One region of the Streptomyces sp. NPDC088794 genome, then DNA from elsewhere that is predicted to be linked to it. Evidence: predicted binding sites of a transcription regulator. Region 1 holds the regulator's gene; each other region holds the start of a gene.
The links. Region 1 encodes HrcA, which represses chaperone genes, less so after heat shock. Its sites were predicted from a motif close to TTNGCACTCNGNNNNNCNGAGTGCNAA; they were not measured.

Region 1 (4,444 bases):
CGCCTCGCAGCGGATCACCGCGCCGCAGAAACCGGTGCCGGGCTCCTCCACGACCAGTCCGGCCTCCGCCGCGACCTCGGGGACGGGCTTCGGCTTCTTCCACGGCGGGGTCAGATCGGCGGAGTACTGGCGCATTCGGATGACGATAGGAGAAGCGCCGCGGTGACGCCGTACAGATGGCGGCGACACGCCGTGGCCGACCTCATGGTGAGACGCCGAAGCGTGCCGCCAGCTCGTCCCGCTGCCCCCGCACGAACCCCGCGTCCACCACCGCCCCGTGCCCCGGCACGTACAGCGCGTCCTCGCCGCCGAGGTCGAGGAGGCGGTCGAGGGCGGCGGGCCAGTGGGACGGTACGGCGTCGGGGCCCGCCTGGGGTTCGCCGGACTCCTCGACCAGGTCGCCGCAGAACACCACCGCGGGGGAGTCGGGCAGGGCAGGGACGAGGACCGCGAGGTCGTGGGCGGTGTGGCCCGGGCCGACGTTCGCCAGCAGGACCTGGCGGCCGTCGCCCAGGTCGAGCGTCCACTCGCCGGAGACCTGGTGGCGCGGCGCGACGAGCGTGTCCGCGGCCTCGGTCGCCGCCCGCTCGTCCAGCCCGTTGCGCACCGCGTCCGCCCGCAGCTCCTCGCGCGCGTGGACGGACATCACGTCCAGGCCCACGACGCCGAGGACCTCCGCGCCCGCGAACGCCGCCGCCCCGAAGACATGGTCGAAATGCGGGTGCGTGAGCGCGAGATGGGTCACACGGTGGCCGGCGAGCGCCTGCGCGCGCGTCCGCAGCAGCGCGCCCTCCGCCAGGCTCGACCCCGAGTCGATCACGAGCGCCGTGCCGTCCCCGACGACCAGCCCCGCCGTGCAGTCCCAGCCGGGCAGGCGGCACCGGCCGACTCCCTGCGCCAGCCGCTCCCACCCCAGCTCTTCCCAAGTCACCGTCATACGGCGACGCTAGCTCTACGGGGTCGCTCCGCAGGCCGTCCTTGCCCGGGGAGTACCCCTCCGCCGTACACTGGCCGGGGAATGCTGGCACTCGGCTGGACAGAGTGCCAGGCGAAGCGCCCAGGGGACGAGTTCGGGAGGTGTGCGCGATGTTGAGTGAACGACGGCTCCAGGTGCTGCGCGCCATCGTCCAGGACTATGTCGGCACCGAGGAGCCGGTCGGGTCGAAGGCCCTCACCGAGCGGCACAACCTCGGCGTCTCCCCGGCGACGGTGCGCAACGACATGGCGGCCCTGGAGGACGAGGGCTTCATCGCCCAGCCGCACACCAGCGCCGGGCGCATCCCCACCGACAAGGGCTACCGGCTGTTCGTCGACAAGCTCGCCGGCGTCAAGCCGATGAGCGGCCCCGAGCGGCGCGCCATCCAGAACTTCCTGGACGGCGCCGTCGACCTCGACGACGTCGTGGCCCGCACGGTACGGCTGCTCGCGCAGCTCACCCGGCAGGTCGCCGTCGTGCAGTACCCCTCGCTGACCCGCTCGACCGTGCGCCACGTGGAGCTGCTCGCACTGGCTCCGGCCCGGCTGATGCTGGTGCTGATCACGGACACGGGCCGGGTCGAGCAGCGCATGGTGGACTGCCCGGCGCCCTTCGGGGAGACCTCGCTCGCGGATCTGCGGGCGCGGCTCAACAGCACGGTCGCGGGCCGCCGGTTCTCCGACGTCCCCCGGCTCGTGGAGGACCTCCCCGACGCCTTCGACGTCGAGGACCGCGGCACGGTCTCGACGGTGCTCTCCACCCTCCTGGAGACACTCGTCGAGGAGAACGAGGAGCGGCTGGTGATCGGCGGAACGGCCAATCTCACCCGTTTCGGACATGACTTCCCCCTCACCATCCGCCCCGTTCTGGAGGCCTTGGAGGAACATGTCGTACTCCTCAAGTTGCTTGGCGAGGCAGGGGATTCGGGCATGACCGTACGCATCGGTCACGAGAACGCCTACGAGGGACTCAACTCCACTTCCGTGGTGTCGGTGGGCTACGGTTCGGGCGGCGAGGCAGTCGCCAAGCTCGGCGTGGTCGGACCGACCCGCATGGATTACCCGGGAACGATGGGAGCGGTACGCGCAGTGGCACGGTACGTCGGACAGATCCTGGCGGAGTCGTAAGTGGCCACGGACTACTACGCCGTTCTCGGCGTGCGCCGCGACGCGTCGCAGGATGAGATCAAGAAGGCGTTCCGTCGGCTCGCGCGCGAGCTGCACCCGGACGTCAACCCGGATCCGAAGACCCAGGAGCGGTTCAAGGAGATCAACGCCGCCTACGAGGTGTTGTCGGACCCGCAGAAGAAGCAGGTCTACGACCTCGGCGGCGACCCGCTCTCGCAGGCCGGCGGCGGTGCCGGCGGCTTCGGCGCGGGCGGCTTCGGGAACTTCTCGGACATCATGGACGCGTTCTTCGGCACGGCCTCGCAGCGCGGCCCGCGCTCGCGGACCCGCCGGGGCCAGGACGCCATGATCCGGCTGGACATCGAGCTGGACGAGGCGGCCTTCGGCACCACGAAGGACATCCAGGTCGACACGGCGATCGTCTGCACCACCTGCAACGGTGAGGGCGCGGCGCCGGGGACCTCGGCCCAGACCTGTGACATGTGCCGCGGTCGCGGCGAGGTGTCCCAGGTCACCCGGTCCTTCCTCGGCCAGGTCATGACCTCCCGCCCCTGCCCCCAGTGCCAGGGCTTCGGCACGGTCGTACCGACCCCCTGCCCGGAGTGCGCGGGCGACGGCCGGATCCGCTCGCGTCGCACGCTGACGGTCAAGATCCCGGCCGGCGTCGACAACGGCACCCGGATCCAGCTCGCGGGCGAGGGCGAGGTCGGCCCCGGCGGCGGCCCCGCCGGTGACCTGTACGTGGAGATCCACGAGCTGCCGCACGCGATGTTCCAGCGGCGCGGTGACGACCTGCACTGCACGGTGACCCTCCCGATGACCGCGGCCTCCCTCGGCACGAAGGTGCCGCTGGAGACGCTGGACGGTCTGGAGGAGGTCGACATCAGGCCCGGCACCCAGTCCGGCCAGTCGATCCCGCTGCACGGCCGCGGCGTCACGCATCTGCGCGGCGGCGGCCGGGGCGACCTCATCGTGCACGTCGAGGTCATGACCCCGAGCAAGCTGGACCCGGAGCAGGAACGCCTGCTGCGCGAACTGGCCCAACTGCGCGGCGAGGAGCGCCCGACGGGGCAGTTCCAGCCGGGGCAGCAAGGGTTGTTCTCTCGCCTGAAGGACGCCTTCAACGGTCGCTGACGTGACCTGCGGGCGGGCTGCCGGGGGTCCGGGGGTTGTCCCCCGGGCAGGCACAGTCAGCCGGGGCAGCAAGGGTTGTTCTCTCGCCTGAAGGACGCGTTCAACGGTCGGTGACGGGTTGCCGGGGGCTGCCGCCCCCGGACTCCGTACCGGCGGGAAATGGCCATCGACATCCCGCCGGTGCCGTGAGATGCCGTAGGCCTATGCCCTGCCGAAGGCCGATTCGGACTTGTTCGGAGGACGTGACAACATGCCGTCATGTCCTCCGCACTGACCGATCTCTTCCCTCACCCGATCGTGCAGGCGCCCATGGCGGGCGGCGTCTCCGTGCCGCGGCTCGCCGCCGCCGTGTCCGAGGCCGGCGGGCTGGGGTTCCTTGCCGCCGGGTACAAGACGGCCGACGGCATGTACCAGGAGATCAAGCAGATCCGAGGGCTCACGAACCGTCCCTTCGGCGTGAACCTGTTCATGCCGCAGCCGGACAACGCCGACCCCGGCGCCGTCGAGATCTACGCCCACCAGCTGGCCGGCGAGGCCGCCTGGTACGAGACCGAGCTGGGCGATCCTGACAGCGGCCGGGACGACGCCTACGACTCCAAGCTCGCGGTGCTGCTCGACAACCCGGTGTCGGTGGTCTCCTTCCACTTCGGCATCCCGAGCCGGGACGTGCTGGACTCGCTGCGCCGGGCCGGCACCTTCACCGTGGTCACCGTGACCACCGCCGAGGAGGCCCTCGCGGTGGAGCGGGCCGGCGCCGACGCGGTGATCGCGCAGGGCGTGGAGGCCGGCGGCCACCAGGGCACCCACCGGGACATCCCGGAGAACGACGGCTCCGGCATCGGCGTGCTCTCCCTGGTCGCCCAGGTCCGCGAGACCGTCACCCTGCCGATCCTCGCCGCCGGCGGCATCATGCGCGGCGGCCAGATCGCCTCCGTCCTCGCGGCGGGCGCGAGCGCGGCCCAGCTCGGCACGGCGTTCCTCGCCACCGCCGAGTCCGGCGCCGCCGCCGTCCACAAGCAGGCGCTGACCAACCCCCTGTTCGCCCGTACGCAACTGACCCGCGCCTTCTCCGGCCGCCCCGCCCGCGGCCTGGTCAACCGCTTCATGCGCGAGCACGGCCCGTACGCCCCCGCCGCCTACCCGCAGGTCCACCACCTCACCTCGCCGCTGCGCAAGGCCGCCGCCAAGGCCGGGGACGCGCAGGGCA
Region 2 (4,444 bases), on a different contig from region 1:
ATCGCCAAGTCGCTGGCCATCGGCAACCCGGCGGACGGTCCGTACGTGCTCGACATCGCGCGCCGGACGGGCGGTGCGGTGGAGGACGTGAACGACGAGCAGGTGGTCGACGCGATCAAGTTGTTGGCGCGGACCGAGGGCATCTTCGCGGAGACCGCCGGTGGCGTGACCGTCGGCGTCGCGAAGAAGCTGATCGAGAACGGTCTCCTGGACCCGACGAAGACCACGGTGGTCTTGAACACCGGTGATGGTCTGAAGACGTTGGACGCGGTGGCCGGTACGGGCTTGACCGCGACGATTCGGCCCAGCCTCGATTCGTTCCGTGAGGCAGGGCTGGCGTAAGTAGGTAGTTGTTCGTCTGCGGACCGCGGGGGCTGGTCGCGCAGTTCCCCGCGCCCCTTACGGGGCGCTGTCCCTGACCGGAGGTCATCAGCATGAGCGTTTCCGTCCGTATCCCGACCATCCTGCGGCCCTACACCGGCGGCGCGGCCGAGGTCGCGGCCGAAGGGGCCACCCTCGGCGAGGTCATCGCCGATCTGGAGAAGAACCACGCCGGTATCGCCGCGCGCGTGCTGGACGACCAGGGCAAGCTGCGGCGGTTCGTCAATGTGTACGTGAACGACGACGACGTGCGGTTCGAGCAGGGGCTCGAGACGGTCACCCCGGACGGGGCCGGTGTCTCGATCATCCCCGCCGTCGCCGGTGGCTGAACGTGGTTGATCGCGGCCGATAATTACCTTCGGTAACAGCGATTACGAAGAGTTCATCCGATTGCCCCCTCCGTGAGAGAAGCGGAGGGGGCAATTCAGTGGGGTTGAGCGAGGTACAGTTGGGGAACGCGCCGCCGATCCACGGGTCGGCCTCCCCGGAAACCTGCTGCACGGGCGACAAGAAGTAGCCAAAGTAAGCAGGTTTTTTGTGTGTTTTGCGCCTTTTATGGGGCCCGACTTGCCCTGAATTCTAATGAATTCTCGCCAGATTCCCGACCGGTCGTGCCCGGAATTCTCGTCGGATTGACCTGTTGCAGACGGCAGTTGGACGGATACATTCGGCCGCGGTCGACGCGTTCCGGCGCACGCCCCCAATCCGTGGGGGGTGAGGTCTGACCCGGATCCGCGAAGTGTGGATCTGTGCAAGGGCCAGTAATAGGGGAGTTAGGCATGGCTCAGGGCACCGTCAAGTGGTTCAACGCGGAGAAGGGGTACGGCTTCATCGCGGTCGACGGTGGTGCGGACGTCTTCGTCCATTACAGCGCCATTCAGATGGACGGCTACCGCACCCTGGAAGAGGGCCAGCGGGTCGAGTTCGAGATCTCGCAGGGTCAGAAGGGCCCGCAGGCCGACATGGTTCGCGTCACCGCCTGAACATTTCACATGGCGAGGGGTCCGCATCCGGCAGGGTGCGGGCCCCTCGCCGTGTCTGCGCGTGCCCTCGACGGTGCCCCGGCCGCCTGCCCGATCCCGAGAGCCGCTTGCGCCCGCCCGGCGCCCGACCACCACCCCTCAACGAGCCCGCTTCGCGGGCGCACCTTGCACTCTACGGGGGCGAGTGCTAATCATTGGCGTTAGCACTCTGAAGGTGAGAGTGACAAGAAGGACCGGGTCGGTGAGGCCCGCAGGCCAGGTGGGGCAAGGAACCACGGGGCATGCGAGCCGTCCGTCGCGGGCGCGGGCGCGGTCCGAAGGAATCACCCCCAGTCCTGGAGGGACCACTTCACATGGCCAAGATCATCGCGTTCGACGAGGAGGCGCGGCGCGGCCTCGAGCGCGGCATGAACCAGCTCGCGGACGCCGTGAAGGTGACGCTCGGCCCCAAGGGCCGCAACGTCGTCCTCGAGAAGAAGTGGGGCGCCCCCACGATCACCAACGATGGTGTCTCCATCGCCAAGGAGATCGAGCTCGAGGACCCGTACGAGAAGATCGGCGCCGAGCTGGTCAAGGAAGTCGCCAAGAAGACGGACGACGTCGCCGGTGACGGTACGACCACCGCGACCGTGCTCGCCCAGGCCCTCGTCAAGGAGGGTCTGCGCAACGTAGCCGCCGGCGCCAACCCGATGGCCCTCAAGCGCGGTATCGAGAAGGCCGTCGAGGCCGTCTCCGGTGCCCTGCTCGAGCAGGCCAAGGATGTCGAGACCAAGGAGCAGATCGCCTCCACGGCCTCCATCTCCGCCGCCGACACCCAGATCGGCGAGCTCATCGCCGAGGCGATGGACAAGGTCGGCAAGGAAGGCGTCATCACCGTCGAGGAGTCCCAGACCTTCGGTCTGGAGCTGGAGCTCACCGAGGGTATGCGCTTCGACAAGGGCTACATCTCGGCGTACTTCGCCACCGACATGGAGCGGATGGAGGCGTCGCTCGACGACCCCTACATCCTGATCGCCAACTCCAAGATCGGCTCCGTCAAGGACCTGCTCCCGCTCCTGGAGAAGGTCATGCAGTCGGGCAAGCCGCTGCTGATCATCGCCGAGGACGTCGAGGGCGAGGCCCTGTCGACCCTGGTCGTCAACAAGATCCGTGGCACCTTCAAGTCCGTCGCCGTCAAGGCCCCGGGCTTCGGTGACCGTCGCAAGGCCATGCTCGGCGACATCGCCATCCTCACGGGCGGCGAGGTCATCTCCGAGGAGGTCGGCCTCAAGCTGGAGAACGCGTCCCTGGACCTCCTGGGCCGCGCCCGCAAGGTCGTCATCACCAAGGACGAGACCACCATCGTCGACGGCGCCGGGTCCTCGGACCAGGTCGGCGGCCGGGTCAACCAGATCCGCGCCGAGATCGAGAACAGCGACTCGGACTACGACCGCGAGAAGCTCCAGGAGCGCCTGGCGAAGCTCGCCGGTGGCGTCGCCGTCATCAAGGCCGGTGCCGCGACCGAGGTGGAGCTCAAGGAGCGCAAGCACCGCATCGAGGACGCCGTGCGCAACGCCAAGGCGGCCGTCGAGGAGGGCATCGTCGCCGGTGGTGGCGTGGCCCTGCTGCAGGCCTCCGCGGTGTTCGAGAAGCTGGAGCTGACGGGTGACGAGGCGACCGGCGCCAACGCCGTGAAGCTCGCCCTGGAGGCCCCGCTCAAGCAGATCGCCGTCAACGGTGGTCTCGAGGGCGGCGTCGTGGTCGAGAAGGTCCGCAACCTGACCGTGGGTTGGGGTCTGAACGCGGCCACCGGCGAGTACGTCGACATGATCGCCGAGGGCATCATCGACCCGGCGAAGGTCACGCGTTCCGCTCTGCAGAACGCCGCGTCCATCGCCGCGCTGTTCCTCACCACCGAGGCCGTCATCGCCGACAAGCCGGAGAAGGCCGCCGCGCCGGCCGGCGGCGGCATGCCGGGCGGTGACATGGACTTCTGATCGACCGGTTCCGGTTGATCAACGTCCTTACGGAGGGCGGCACTTCCTGTTCCGACAGGGGGTGCCGCCCTTCGGCGTGTCCGGGATCACAGGGCGAGGTGTCGGTGGGGCGGAATGAGATCGCCGGCGCGGGTGTTGAACATTGACCGACGTTCAATGCGCGCGCACATACCATCCGGTACCTCAAGGAGTTCCCCCACGTGACCGCCACCGCCTTTCCCGCCGGCTCCCCCTCCCGCGCAGCCGAGATCCTCTCCCGCCCGATCACCCTGGGCGGCCTGACGGTCCCCAACCGCATCGTGATGGCCCCGATGACCCGCCAGTTCTCCCCGGGCGGCATCCCCGGCGAGAACGTGGCCTCGTACTACGCGCGCCGCGCCGGAGCGGGCGTCGGTCTCGTCGTCACCGAGGGCACGTACGTCGGACACGAGTCGGCCGGGCAGAGCGACCGCATCCCGCGGTTCCACGGCGAGGAGCAGCTGGCGGGCTGGGCGAAGGTCGCCGACGCGGTGCACGCGGCGGGCGGGCGGATCGTGCCGCAGCTGTGGCACATCGGCATGGTGCGCGAGCAGGGCCAGCCGCCGTACGCCGACGCCCCCGCGGTCGGCCCCTCCGGGCTGCGGATCGGCGCCACCGAGCCCACCGGCAGGGCGATGACCCAGGACGACCTGGACGACGTCATCGACGCCTTCGTCGAGGCCGCGGTCGCCGCCGAGCGGATCGGCTTCGACGGGGTCGAACTGCACGGCGCCCACGGCTACCTGCTCGACCAGTTCCTGTGGGCGGGCACCAACCGCCGCAGCGACTCCTACGGCGGTGACCCGGTCGCCCGTACCAAGTTCGCGGCGGAGATCGTGGGGTCGGTCCGGGAGGCCGTGTCCCCCGACTTCCCGATCATCTTCCGCTACTCGCAGTGGAAGCAGGACGTCTACAAGGCCCGCCTGGCCGAGACCCCCGAGGAGCTGGAGTCGATCCTGGCGCCCCTCGCGGCGGCCGGCGTCGACGCCTTCCACGCCTCCACCCGCCGCTACTGGCTCCCCGAGTTCGACGGCTCCGACCTCAACCTGGCCGGGTGGACCAAGAAGCTCACCGGCAAGCCCGTCA
Region 3 (4,444 bases), on a different contig from region 1:
GGAGGAGTTGAACCTCCCGCCGGTCTTCACCACGATCCCCACCAAGGAGAAGGTCGTCTTCCTCACCATCGACGACGGCGCCGAGAAGGACCCGGCGTTCCTGCGGATGATGAGCGACCTGAAGATCCCGTACACGGCCTTCCTCAGCGACTACCTGATCAAGGACGACTACCCGTACTTCAAGAAGATGCAGGACCGGGGCGTCGTCCTGAACAACCACACCCTCCACCACCCCTACCTGCCGGCCCTGTCCTACCGCCGCCAGAAGCACGAGATCTGCGGCATGCAGGACGTGATCGAGAAGCGGTACGGCAAGCGCCCCACCCTCTTCCGCCCGCCCTTCGGCAACTACAACCAGGACACCCTGCGCGCCGCCAAGGACTGCGGCATCAAGTACGCGCCGATCTGGGACGAGGAGGTCTTCGTCGACCACTGGGAGTACCGCGAGTGGGACCGGGACCTGCACCCCGGCGACATCGTGCTCAGCCACTTCCGGGGCCGCGAGGACTGGAAGGGCACCATGCCCGACATGGTCCGCCGCTTCCTCGACAAGGTCACGGCCCAGGGCTACGCGGTGGCCCGGCTGGAGGACTACCTGTGAAAACGCGGGGCCGGGGCCTGCTGGCCGGCGTCCTCGCGGCCGCGCTGCTCGCCGGCTGCGCCCAGTCCGTCGACCCGATCGAGCGGCTGGGCAGGAAGGCGGCCCAGCGGGTACGCCCGCACGGGCCGGCCGGCGCCGCGCAGCCGCCGTACCGCCGCTGGGGCCTGACCGCCCCCCTCGCCCCGGCCCCGCGGGCCGTCCGACTCCCGGCCGCCCGCTCGGCAGGTCCGGGGCTGCCTCCGGTCCTCTCCCATGTCCCCACCCGCGACAAGGTGGTCTTCCTCACGTACGACGACGGCGCCGAGCAGGACCCGCGCTTCGTCGACATGGTCCGCGAACTCCGGCTGCCCGTCAGCATGTTCCTCACCGACAGCGTGGTGGGACCGGGCTACGGCCACTTCGCGCGGCTCCAGTCGGTCGGCGCGAGCATCCAGAACCACACTCTCGACCACGCCGCCCTGCGCGGCCTGCCCTACCTCGGCCAGCGCGCCGAGATCTGCGGCCAGCAGGACAAACTCCGCGCCCGCTTCGGCCTCCGCCCCCGCCTGTTCCGCCCGCCCTACGGCACGTACGACACGACGACGCTGCGGGCGGCGGGGGACTGCGGGGTGTCGGCGGTGGTGCTGTGGCGGGCCGCGGCGGCAGACGACGGCGCGCTGACATACGACGGCGGGGCGCGGCGGCTGCGGCCGGGCGACATCGTGTCGATCCCCTCGGACGAGACAGCGGGCCTGACCCTGCGGGAACGGACGGTAGGGGTACTGCGGGAGGCGGAGAAGGCGGGACTTACGGTGGGACGGCTGGAGGATTACGTCTAGGGCGAGGTCTCGATGCCGGTCGTGATTTCAGCCCGTCCGGCGTTTGAGGACAAGGCCGTCCAGGCCGATGAACCCCGCCGAAACGCCGTAGGCATTGGCACTCCGCTTGACCGAGTGCTAATCGCGGTCATAGTCTCGGTTCTGGCACTCGCCACTGGGGAGTGCCAATAGCGACGGGCAGGTCCGGCACCCGCGACGACGGATCCACCTGGTCGCCACCTCAGACAGTTAACCCCGTGAGATCTCCGAAGGGGGAGGTCGGATCGTGACGACCGCCAGCTCCAAGGTTGCCATCAAGCCGCTTGAGGACCGCATTGTGGTCCAGCCGCTCGACGCCGAGCAGACCACGGCCTCTGGCCTGGTCATCCCGGACACCGCGAAGGAGAAGCCCCAGGAGGGCGTCGTCCTCGCTGTGGGCCCGGGCCGCTTCGAGAACGGCGAGCGCCTGCCGCTCGACGTCAAGACCGGCGACATCGTGCTGTACAGCAAGTACGGCGGCACCGAAGTGAAGTACAGCGGCGAGGAGTACCTCGTCCTCTCGGCTCGCGACGTTCTCGCGATCATCGAGAAGTAATTCACTTCGCTTCACCCAGTTTTGCAGTGAGCTGCGCCCCTGGCCCCCGCGACCTTATGAAGCCGGGCGTCGGGGGCGTGGTTCGTTTCACCCACGTTTTCCGAGAGGGCTGAACCGCTCCCATGGCGAAGATCCTGAAGTTCGACGAGGACGCCCGTCGCGCCCTCGAGCGCGGCGTCAACAAGCTTGCCGACACGGTCAAGGTGACGATCGGCCCCAAGGGCCGCAACGTCGTCATCGACAAGAAGTTCGGCGCACCCACCATCACCAACGACGGTGTCACCATCGCCCGCGAGGTCGAGCTCGACGACCCGTACGAGAACCTCGGCGCCCAGCTGGTGAAGGAGGTGGCGACCAAGACCAACGACATCGCGGGTGACGGTACGACCACCGCCACCGTGCTGGCCCAGGCGCTCGTCCGCGAGGGCCTGCGCAACGTCGCCGCCGGCGCCTCCCCGGCCGCCCTGAAGAAGGGCATCGACGCGGCCGTCGCCGCCGTCTCCGAGGAGCTGCTCGCCACCGCGCGCCCGATCGACGACAAAGCCGACATCGCGGCCGTCGCCGGTCTGTCCGCGCAGGACAGCCAGGTCGGCGAGCTCATCGCCGAGGCGATGGACAAGGTCGGCAAGGACGGTGTCATCACCGTCGAGGAGTCCAACACCTTCGGTCTGGAGCTGGACTTCACCGAGGGCATGGCCTTCGACAAGGGCTACCTGTCGCCGTACTTCGTCACGGACCAGGAGCGCATGGAGGCTGTCCTCGACGAGCCCTACATCCTCATCACGCAGGGCAAGATCGGCGCCATCGCCGACCTGCTGCCGCTGCTGGAGAAGGTCATCCAGGCCAACTCCTCCAAGCCGCTGCTGATCATCGCCGAGGACGTCGAGGGCGAGGCCCTGTCGACCCTGGTCGTCAACAAGATCCGCGGCACCTTCAACGCGGTCGCGGTCAAGGCCCCCGGCTTCGGCGACCGCCGCAAGGCGATGCTGGAGGACCTGGCGATCCTCACCGGCGCCACGGTCGTCTCCGAGGAGGTCGGCCTCAAGCTCGACCAGGTCAACCTGGACGTGCTCGGCTCCGCCCGCCGCGTCACGGTCACCAAGGACGACACCACGGTCGTCGACGGGGCCGGCGACTCCGGCGCGGTCACCGGCCGTGTCGCCCAGATCAAGGCCGAGATCGAGAACACCGACTCCGACTGGGACCGCGAGAAGCTCCAGGAGCGCCTCGCGAAGCTGGCCGGCGGCGTGTGCGTGATCAAGGTCGGCGCCGCCACCGAGGTGGAGCTGAAGGAGAAGAAGCACCGTCTGGAGGACGCCATCTCCGCGACCCGCGCCGCGGTCGAGGAGGGCATCGTCTCCGGTGGTGGCTCCGCGCTCGTCCACGCCGCGAAGGTGCTGGAGGGCGGCCTGGGCAAGACCGGCGACGAGGCCACCGGTGTCGCCGTCGTGCGCCGCGCGGTCGTCGAGCCGCTGCGCTGGATCGCGGAGAACGCGGGCCTCGAGGGCTACGTCATCACTGCGAAGGTCGCCGAGCTGGAGAAGGGCCAGGGCTTCAACGCCGCCACCGGCGAGTACGGCGACCTGGTCAAGGCCGGCGTCATCGACCCGGTCAAGGTCACCCGCTCCGCCCTGGAGAACGCCGCCTCCATCGCCTCCCTGCTCCTCACGACCGAGACCCTGGTCGTCGAGAAGAAGGAAGAGGAAGAGCCGGCCGCCGCCGGTGGCCACAGCCACTCCCACTGACGCACGTCGGTGAACAACCGAAGGCCCGGCACCCCTCAGGGGGCGCCGGGCCTTCGCGCTGCCGGGCACGCCCTGCGAAGGGGCGCGCGGATCCGCTGGAGCGGGGCGAGTGGCCGAGTCGGCACAGCCACCGACTCCGACCCGCGGATTCCGGTGCCGTGATTCCCTGCACCACCTGGCGGGACGCCTCCCGCCGCCGTCACTGCGGCCCGTACTTCCGCCCGGTCTTCGACGTGACCCCGCCGAGCAGGGCCTGCGGAGTGATCTTCGCCAGGCCCATCAGCACCTTGTAGCGCGGATCGGGGATCGACAGCGACTTGCCGCGCGCCAGATCGTGCAGCGCCGCCGCGACCAGTTTGTCCGCGTCGAGCCACATCCAGCCCGGGATGTTGTCCGTGCCCATGCCGGCCCGCTCGTGGAACTCCGTCCGCACGAAGCCCGGCGCCAGCGCCATCAGCCGCACCCCGCTGCCGGCCAGGTCCTTCGCCGCGCCCTGCGTGAACTGCACGACCCACGCCTTGGACGCGCCGTACGTCCCGCGCGGCACGAAGGCCGCCACCGACGCCACGTTGACGACCCCGCCCCGACCGCGCTCGCGCATCGCCTCCGTCGCCGCCGACGTCAGCCGCAGCACCGCCTCGCAGTGCACCTTGAGCATCCTCAGCTCGTCGGCCATCGGTACTTCCAGATAACGGCCCTTGTTGCC

Region 2: the regulator HrcA is predicted to act here: its motif matches at 1,529-1,555, upstream of groL (chaperonin GroEL).
Region 3: the regulator HrcA is predicted to act here: its motif matches at 1,514-1,540, upstream of groES (co-chaperone GroES).

Annotation. Positions count from the first base shown of each region.
Region 1 covers NZ_JBIVKB010000008.1:109,899-114,342, reverse strand. Annotated here, with positions in the region: gene ACIP6U_RS23215 (DUF3097 domain-containing protein) at 1-135, opposite strand, end outside; gene ACIP6U_RS23210 (MBL fold metallo-hydrolase) at 203-937, opposite strand; gene hrcA (heat-inducible transcriptional repressor HrcA) at 1,087-2,103, shown strand; gene dnaJ (molecular chaperone DnaJ) at 2,104-3,237, shown strand; gene ACIP6U_RS23195 (nitronate monooxygenase) at 3,496-4,444, shown strand, end outside.
Region 2 covers NZ_JBIVKB010000004.1:164,720-169,163, forward strand. Annotated here, with positions in the region: gene thrC (threonine synthase) at 1-342, shown strand, start outside; gene ACIP6U_RS13260 (MoaD/ThiS family protein) at 435-710, shown strand; gene ACIP6U_RS13265 (cold-shock protein) at 1,161-1,364, shown strand; gene groL (chaperonin GroEL) at 1,718-3,340, shown strand; gene ACIP6U_RS13275 (NADH:flavin oxidoreductase) at 3,541-4,444, shown strand, end outside.
Region 3 covers NZ_JBIVKB010000002.1:582,912-587,355, reverse strand. Annotated here, with positions in the region: gene ACIP6U_RS07210 (polysaccharide deacetylase family protein) at 1-601, shown strand, start outside; gene ACIP6U_RS07205 (polysaccharide deacetylase family protein) at 598-1,419, shown strand; gene groES (co-chaperone GroES) at 1,685-1,993, shown strand; gene groL (chaperonin GroEL) at 2,116-3,738, shown strand; gene ACIP6U_RS07190 (SDR family NAD(P)-dependent oxidoreductase) at 3,938-4,444, opposite strand, start outside.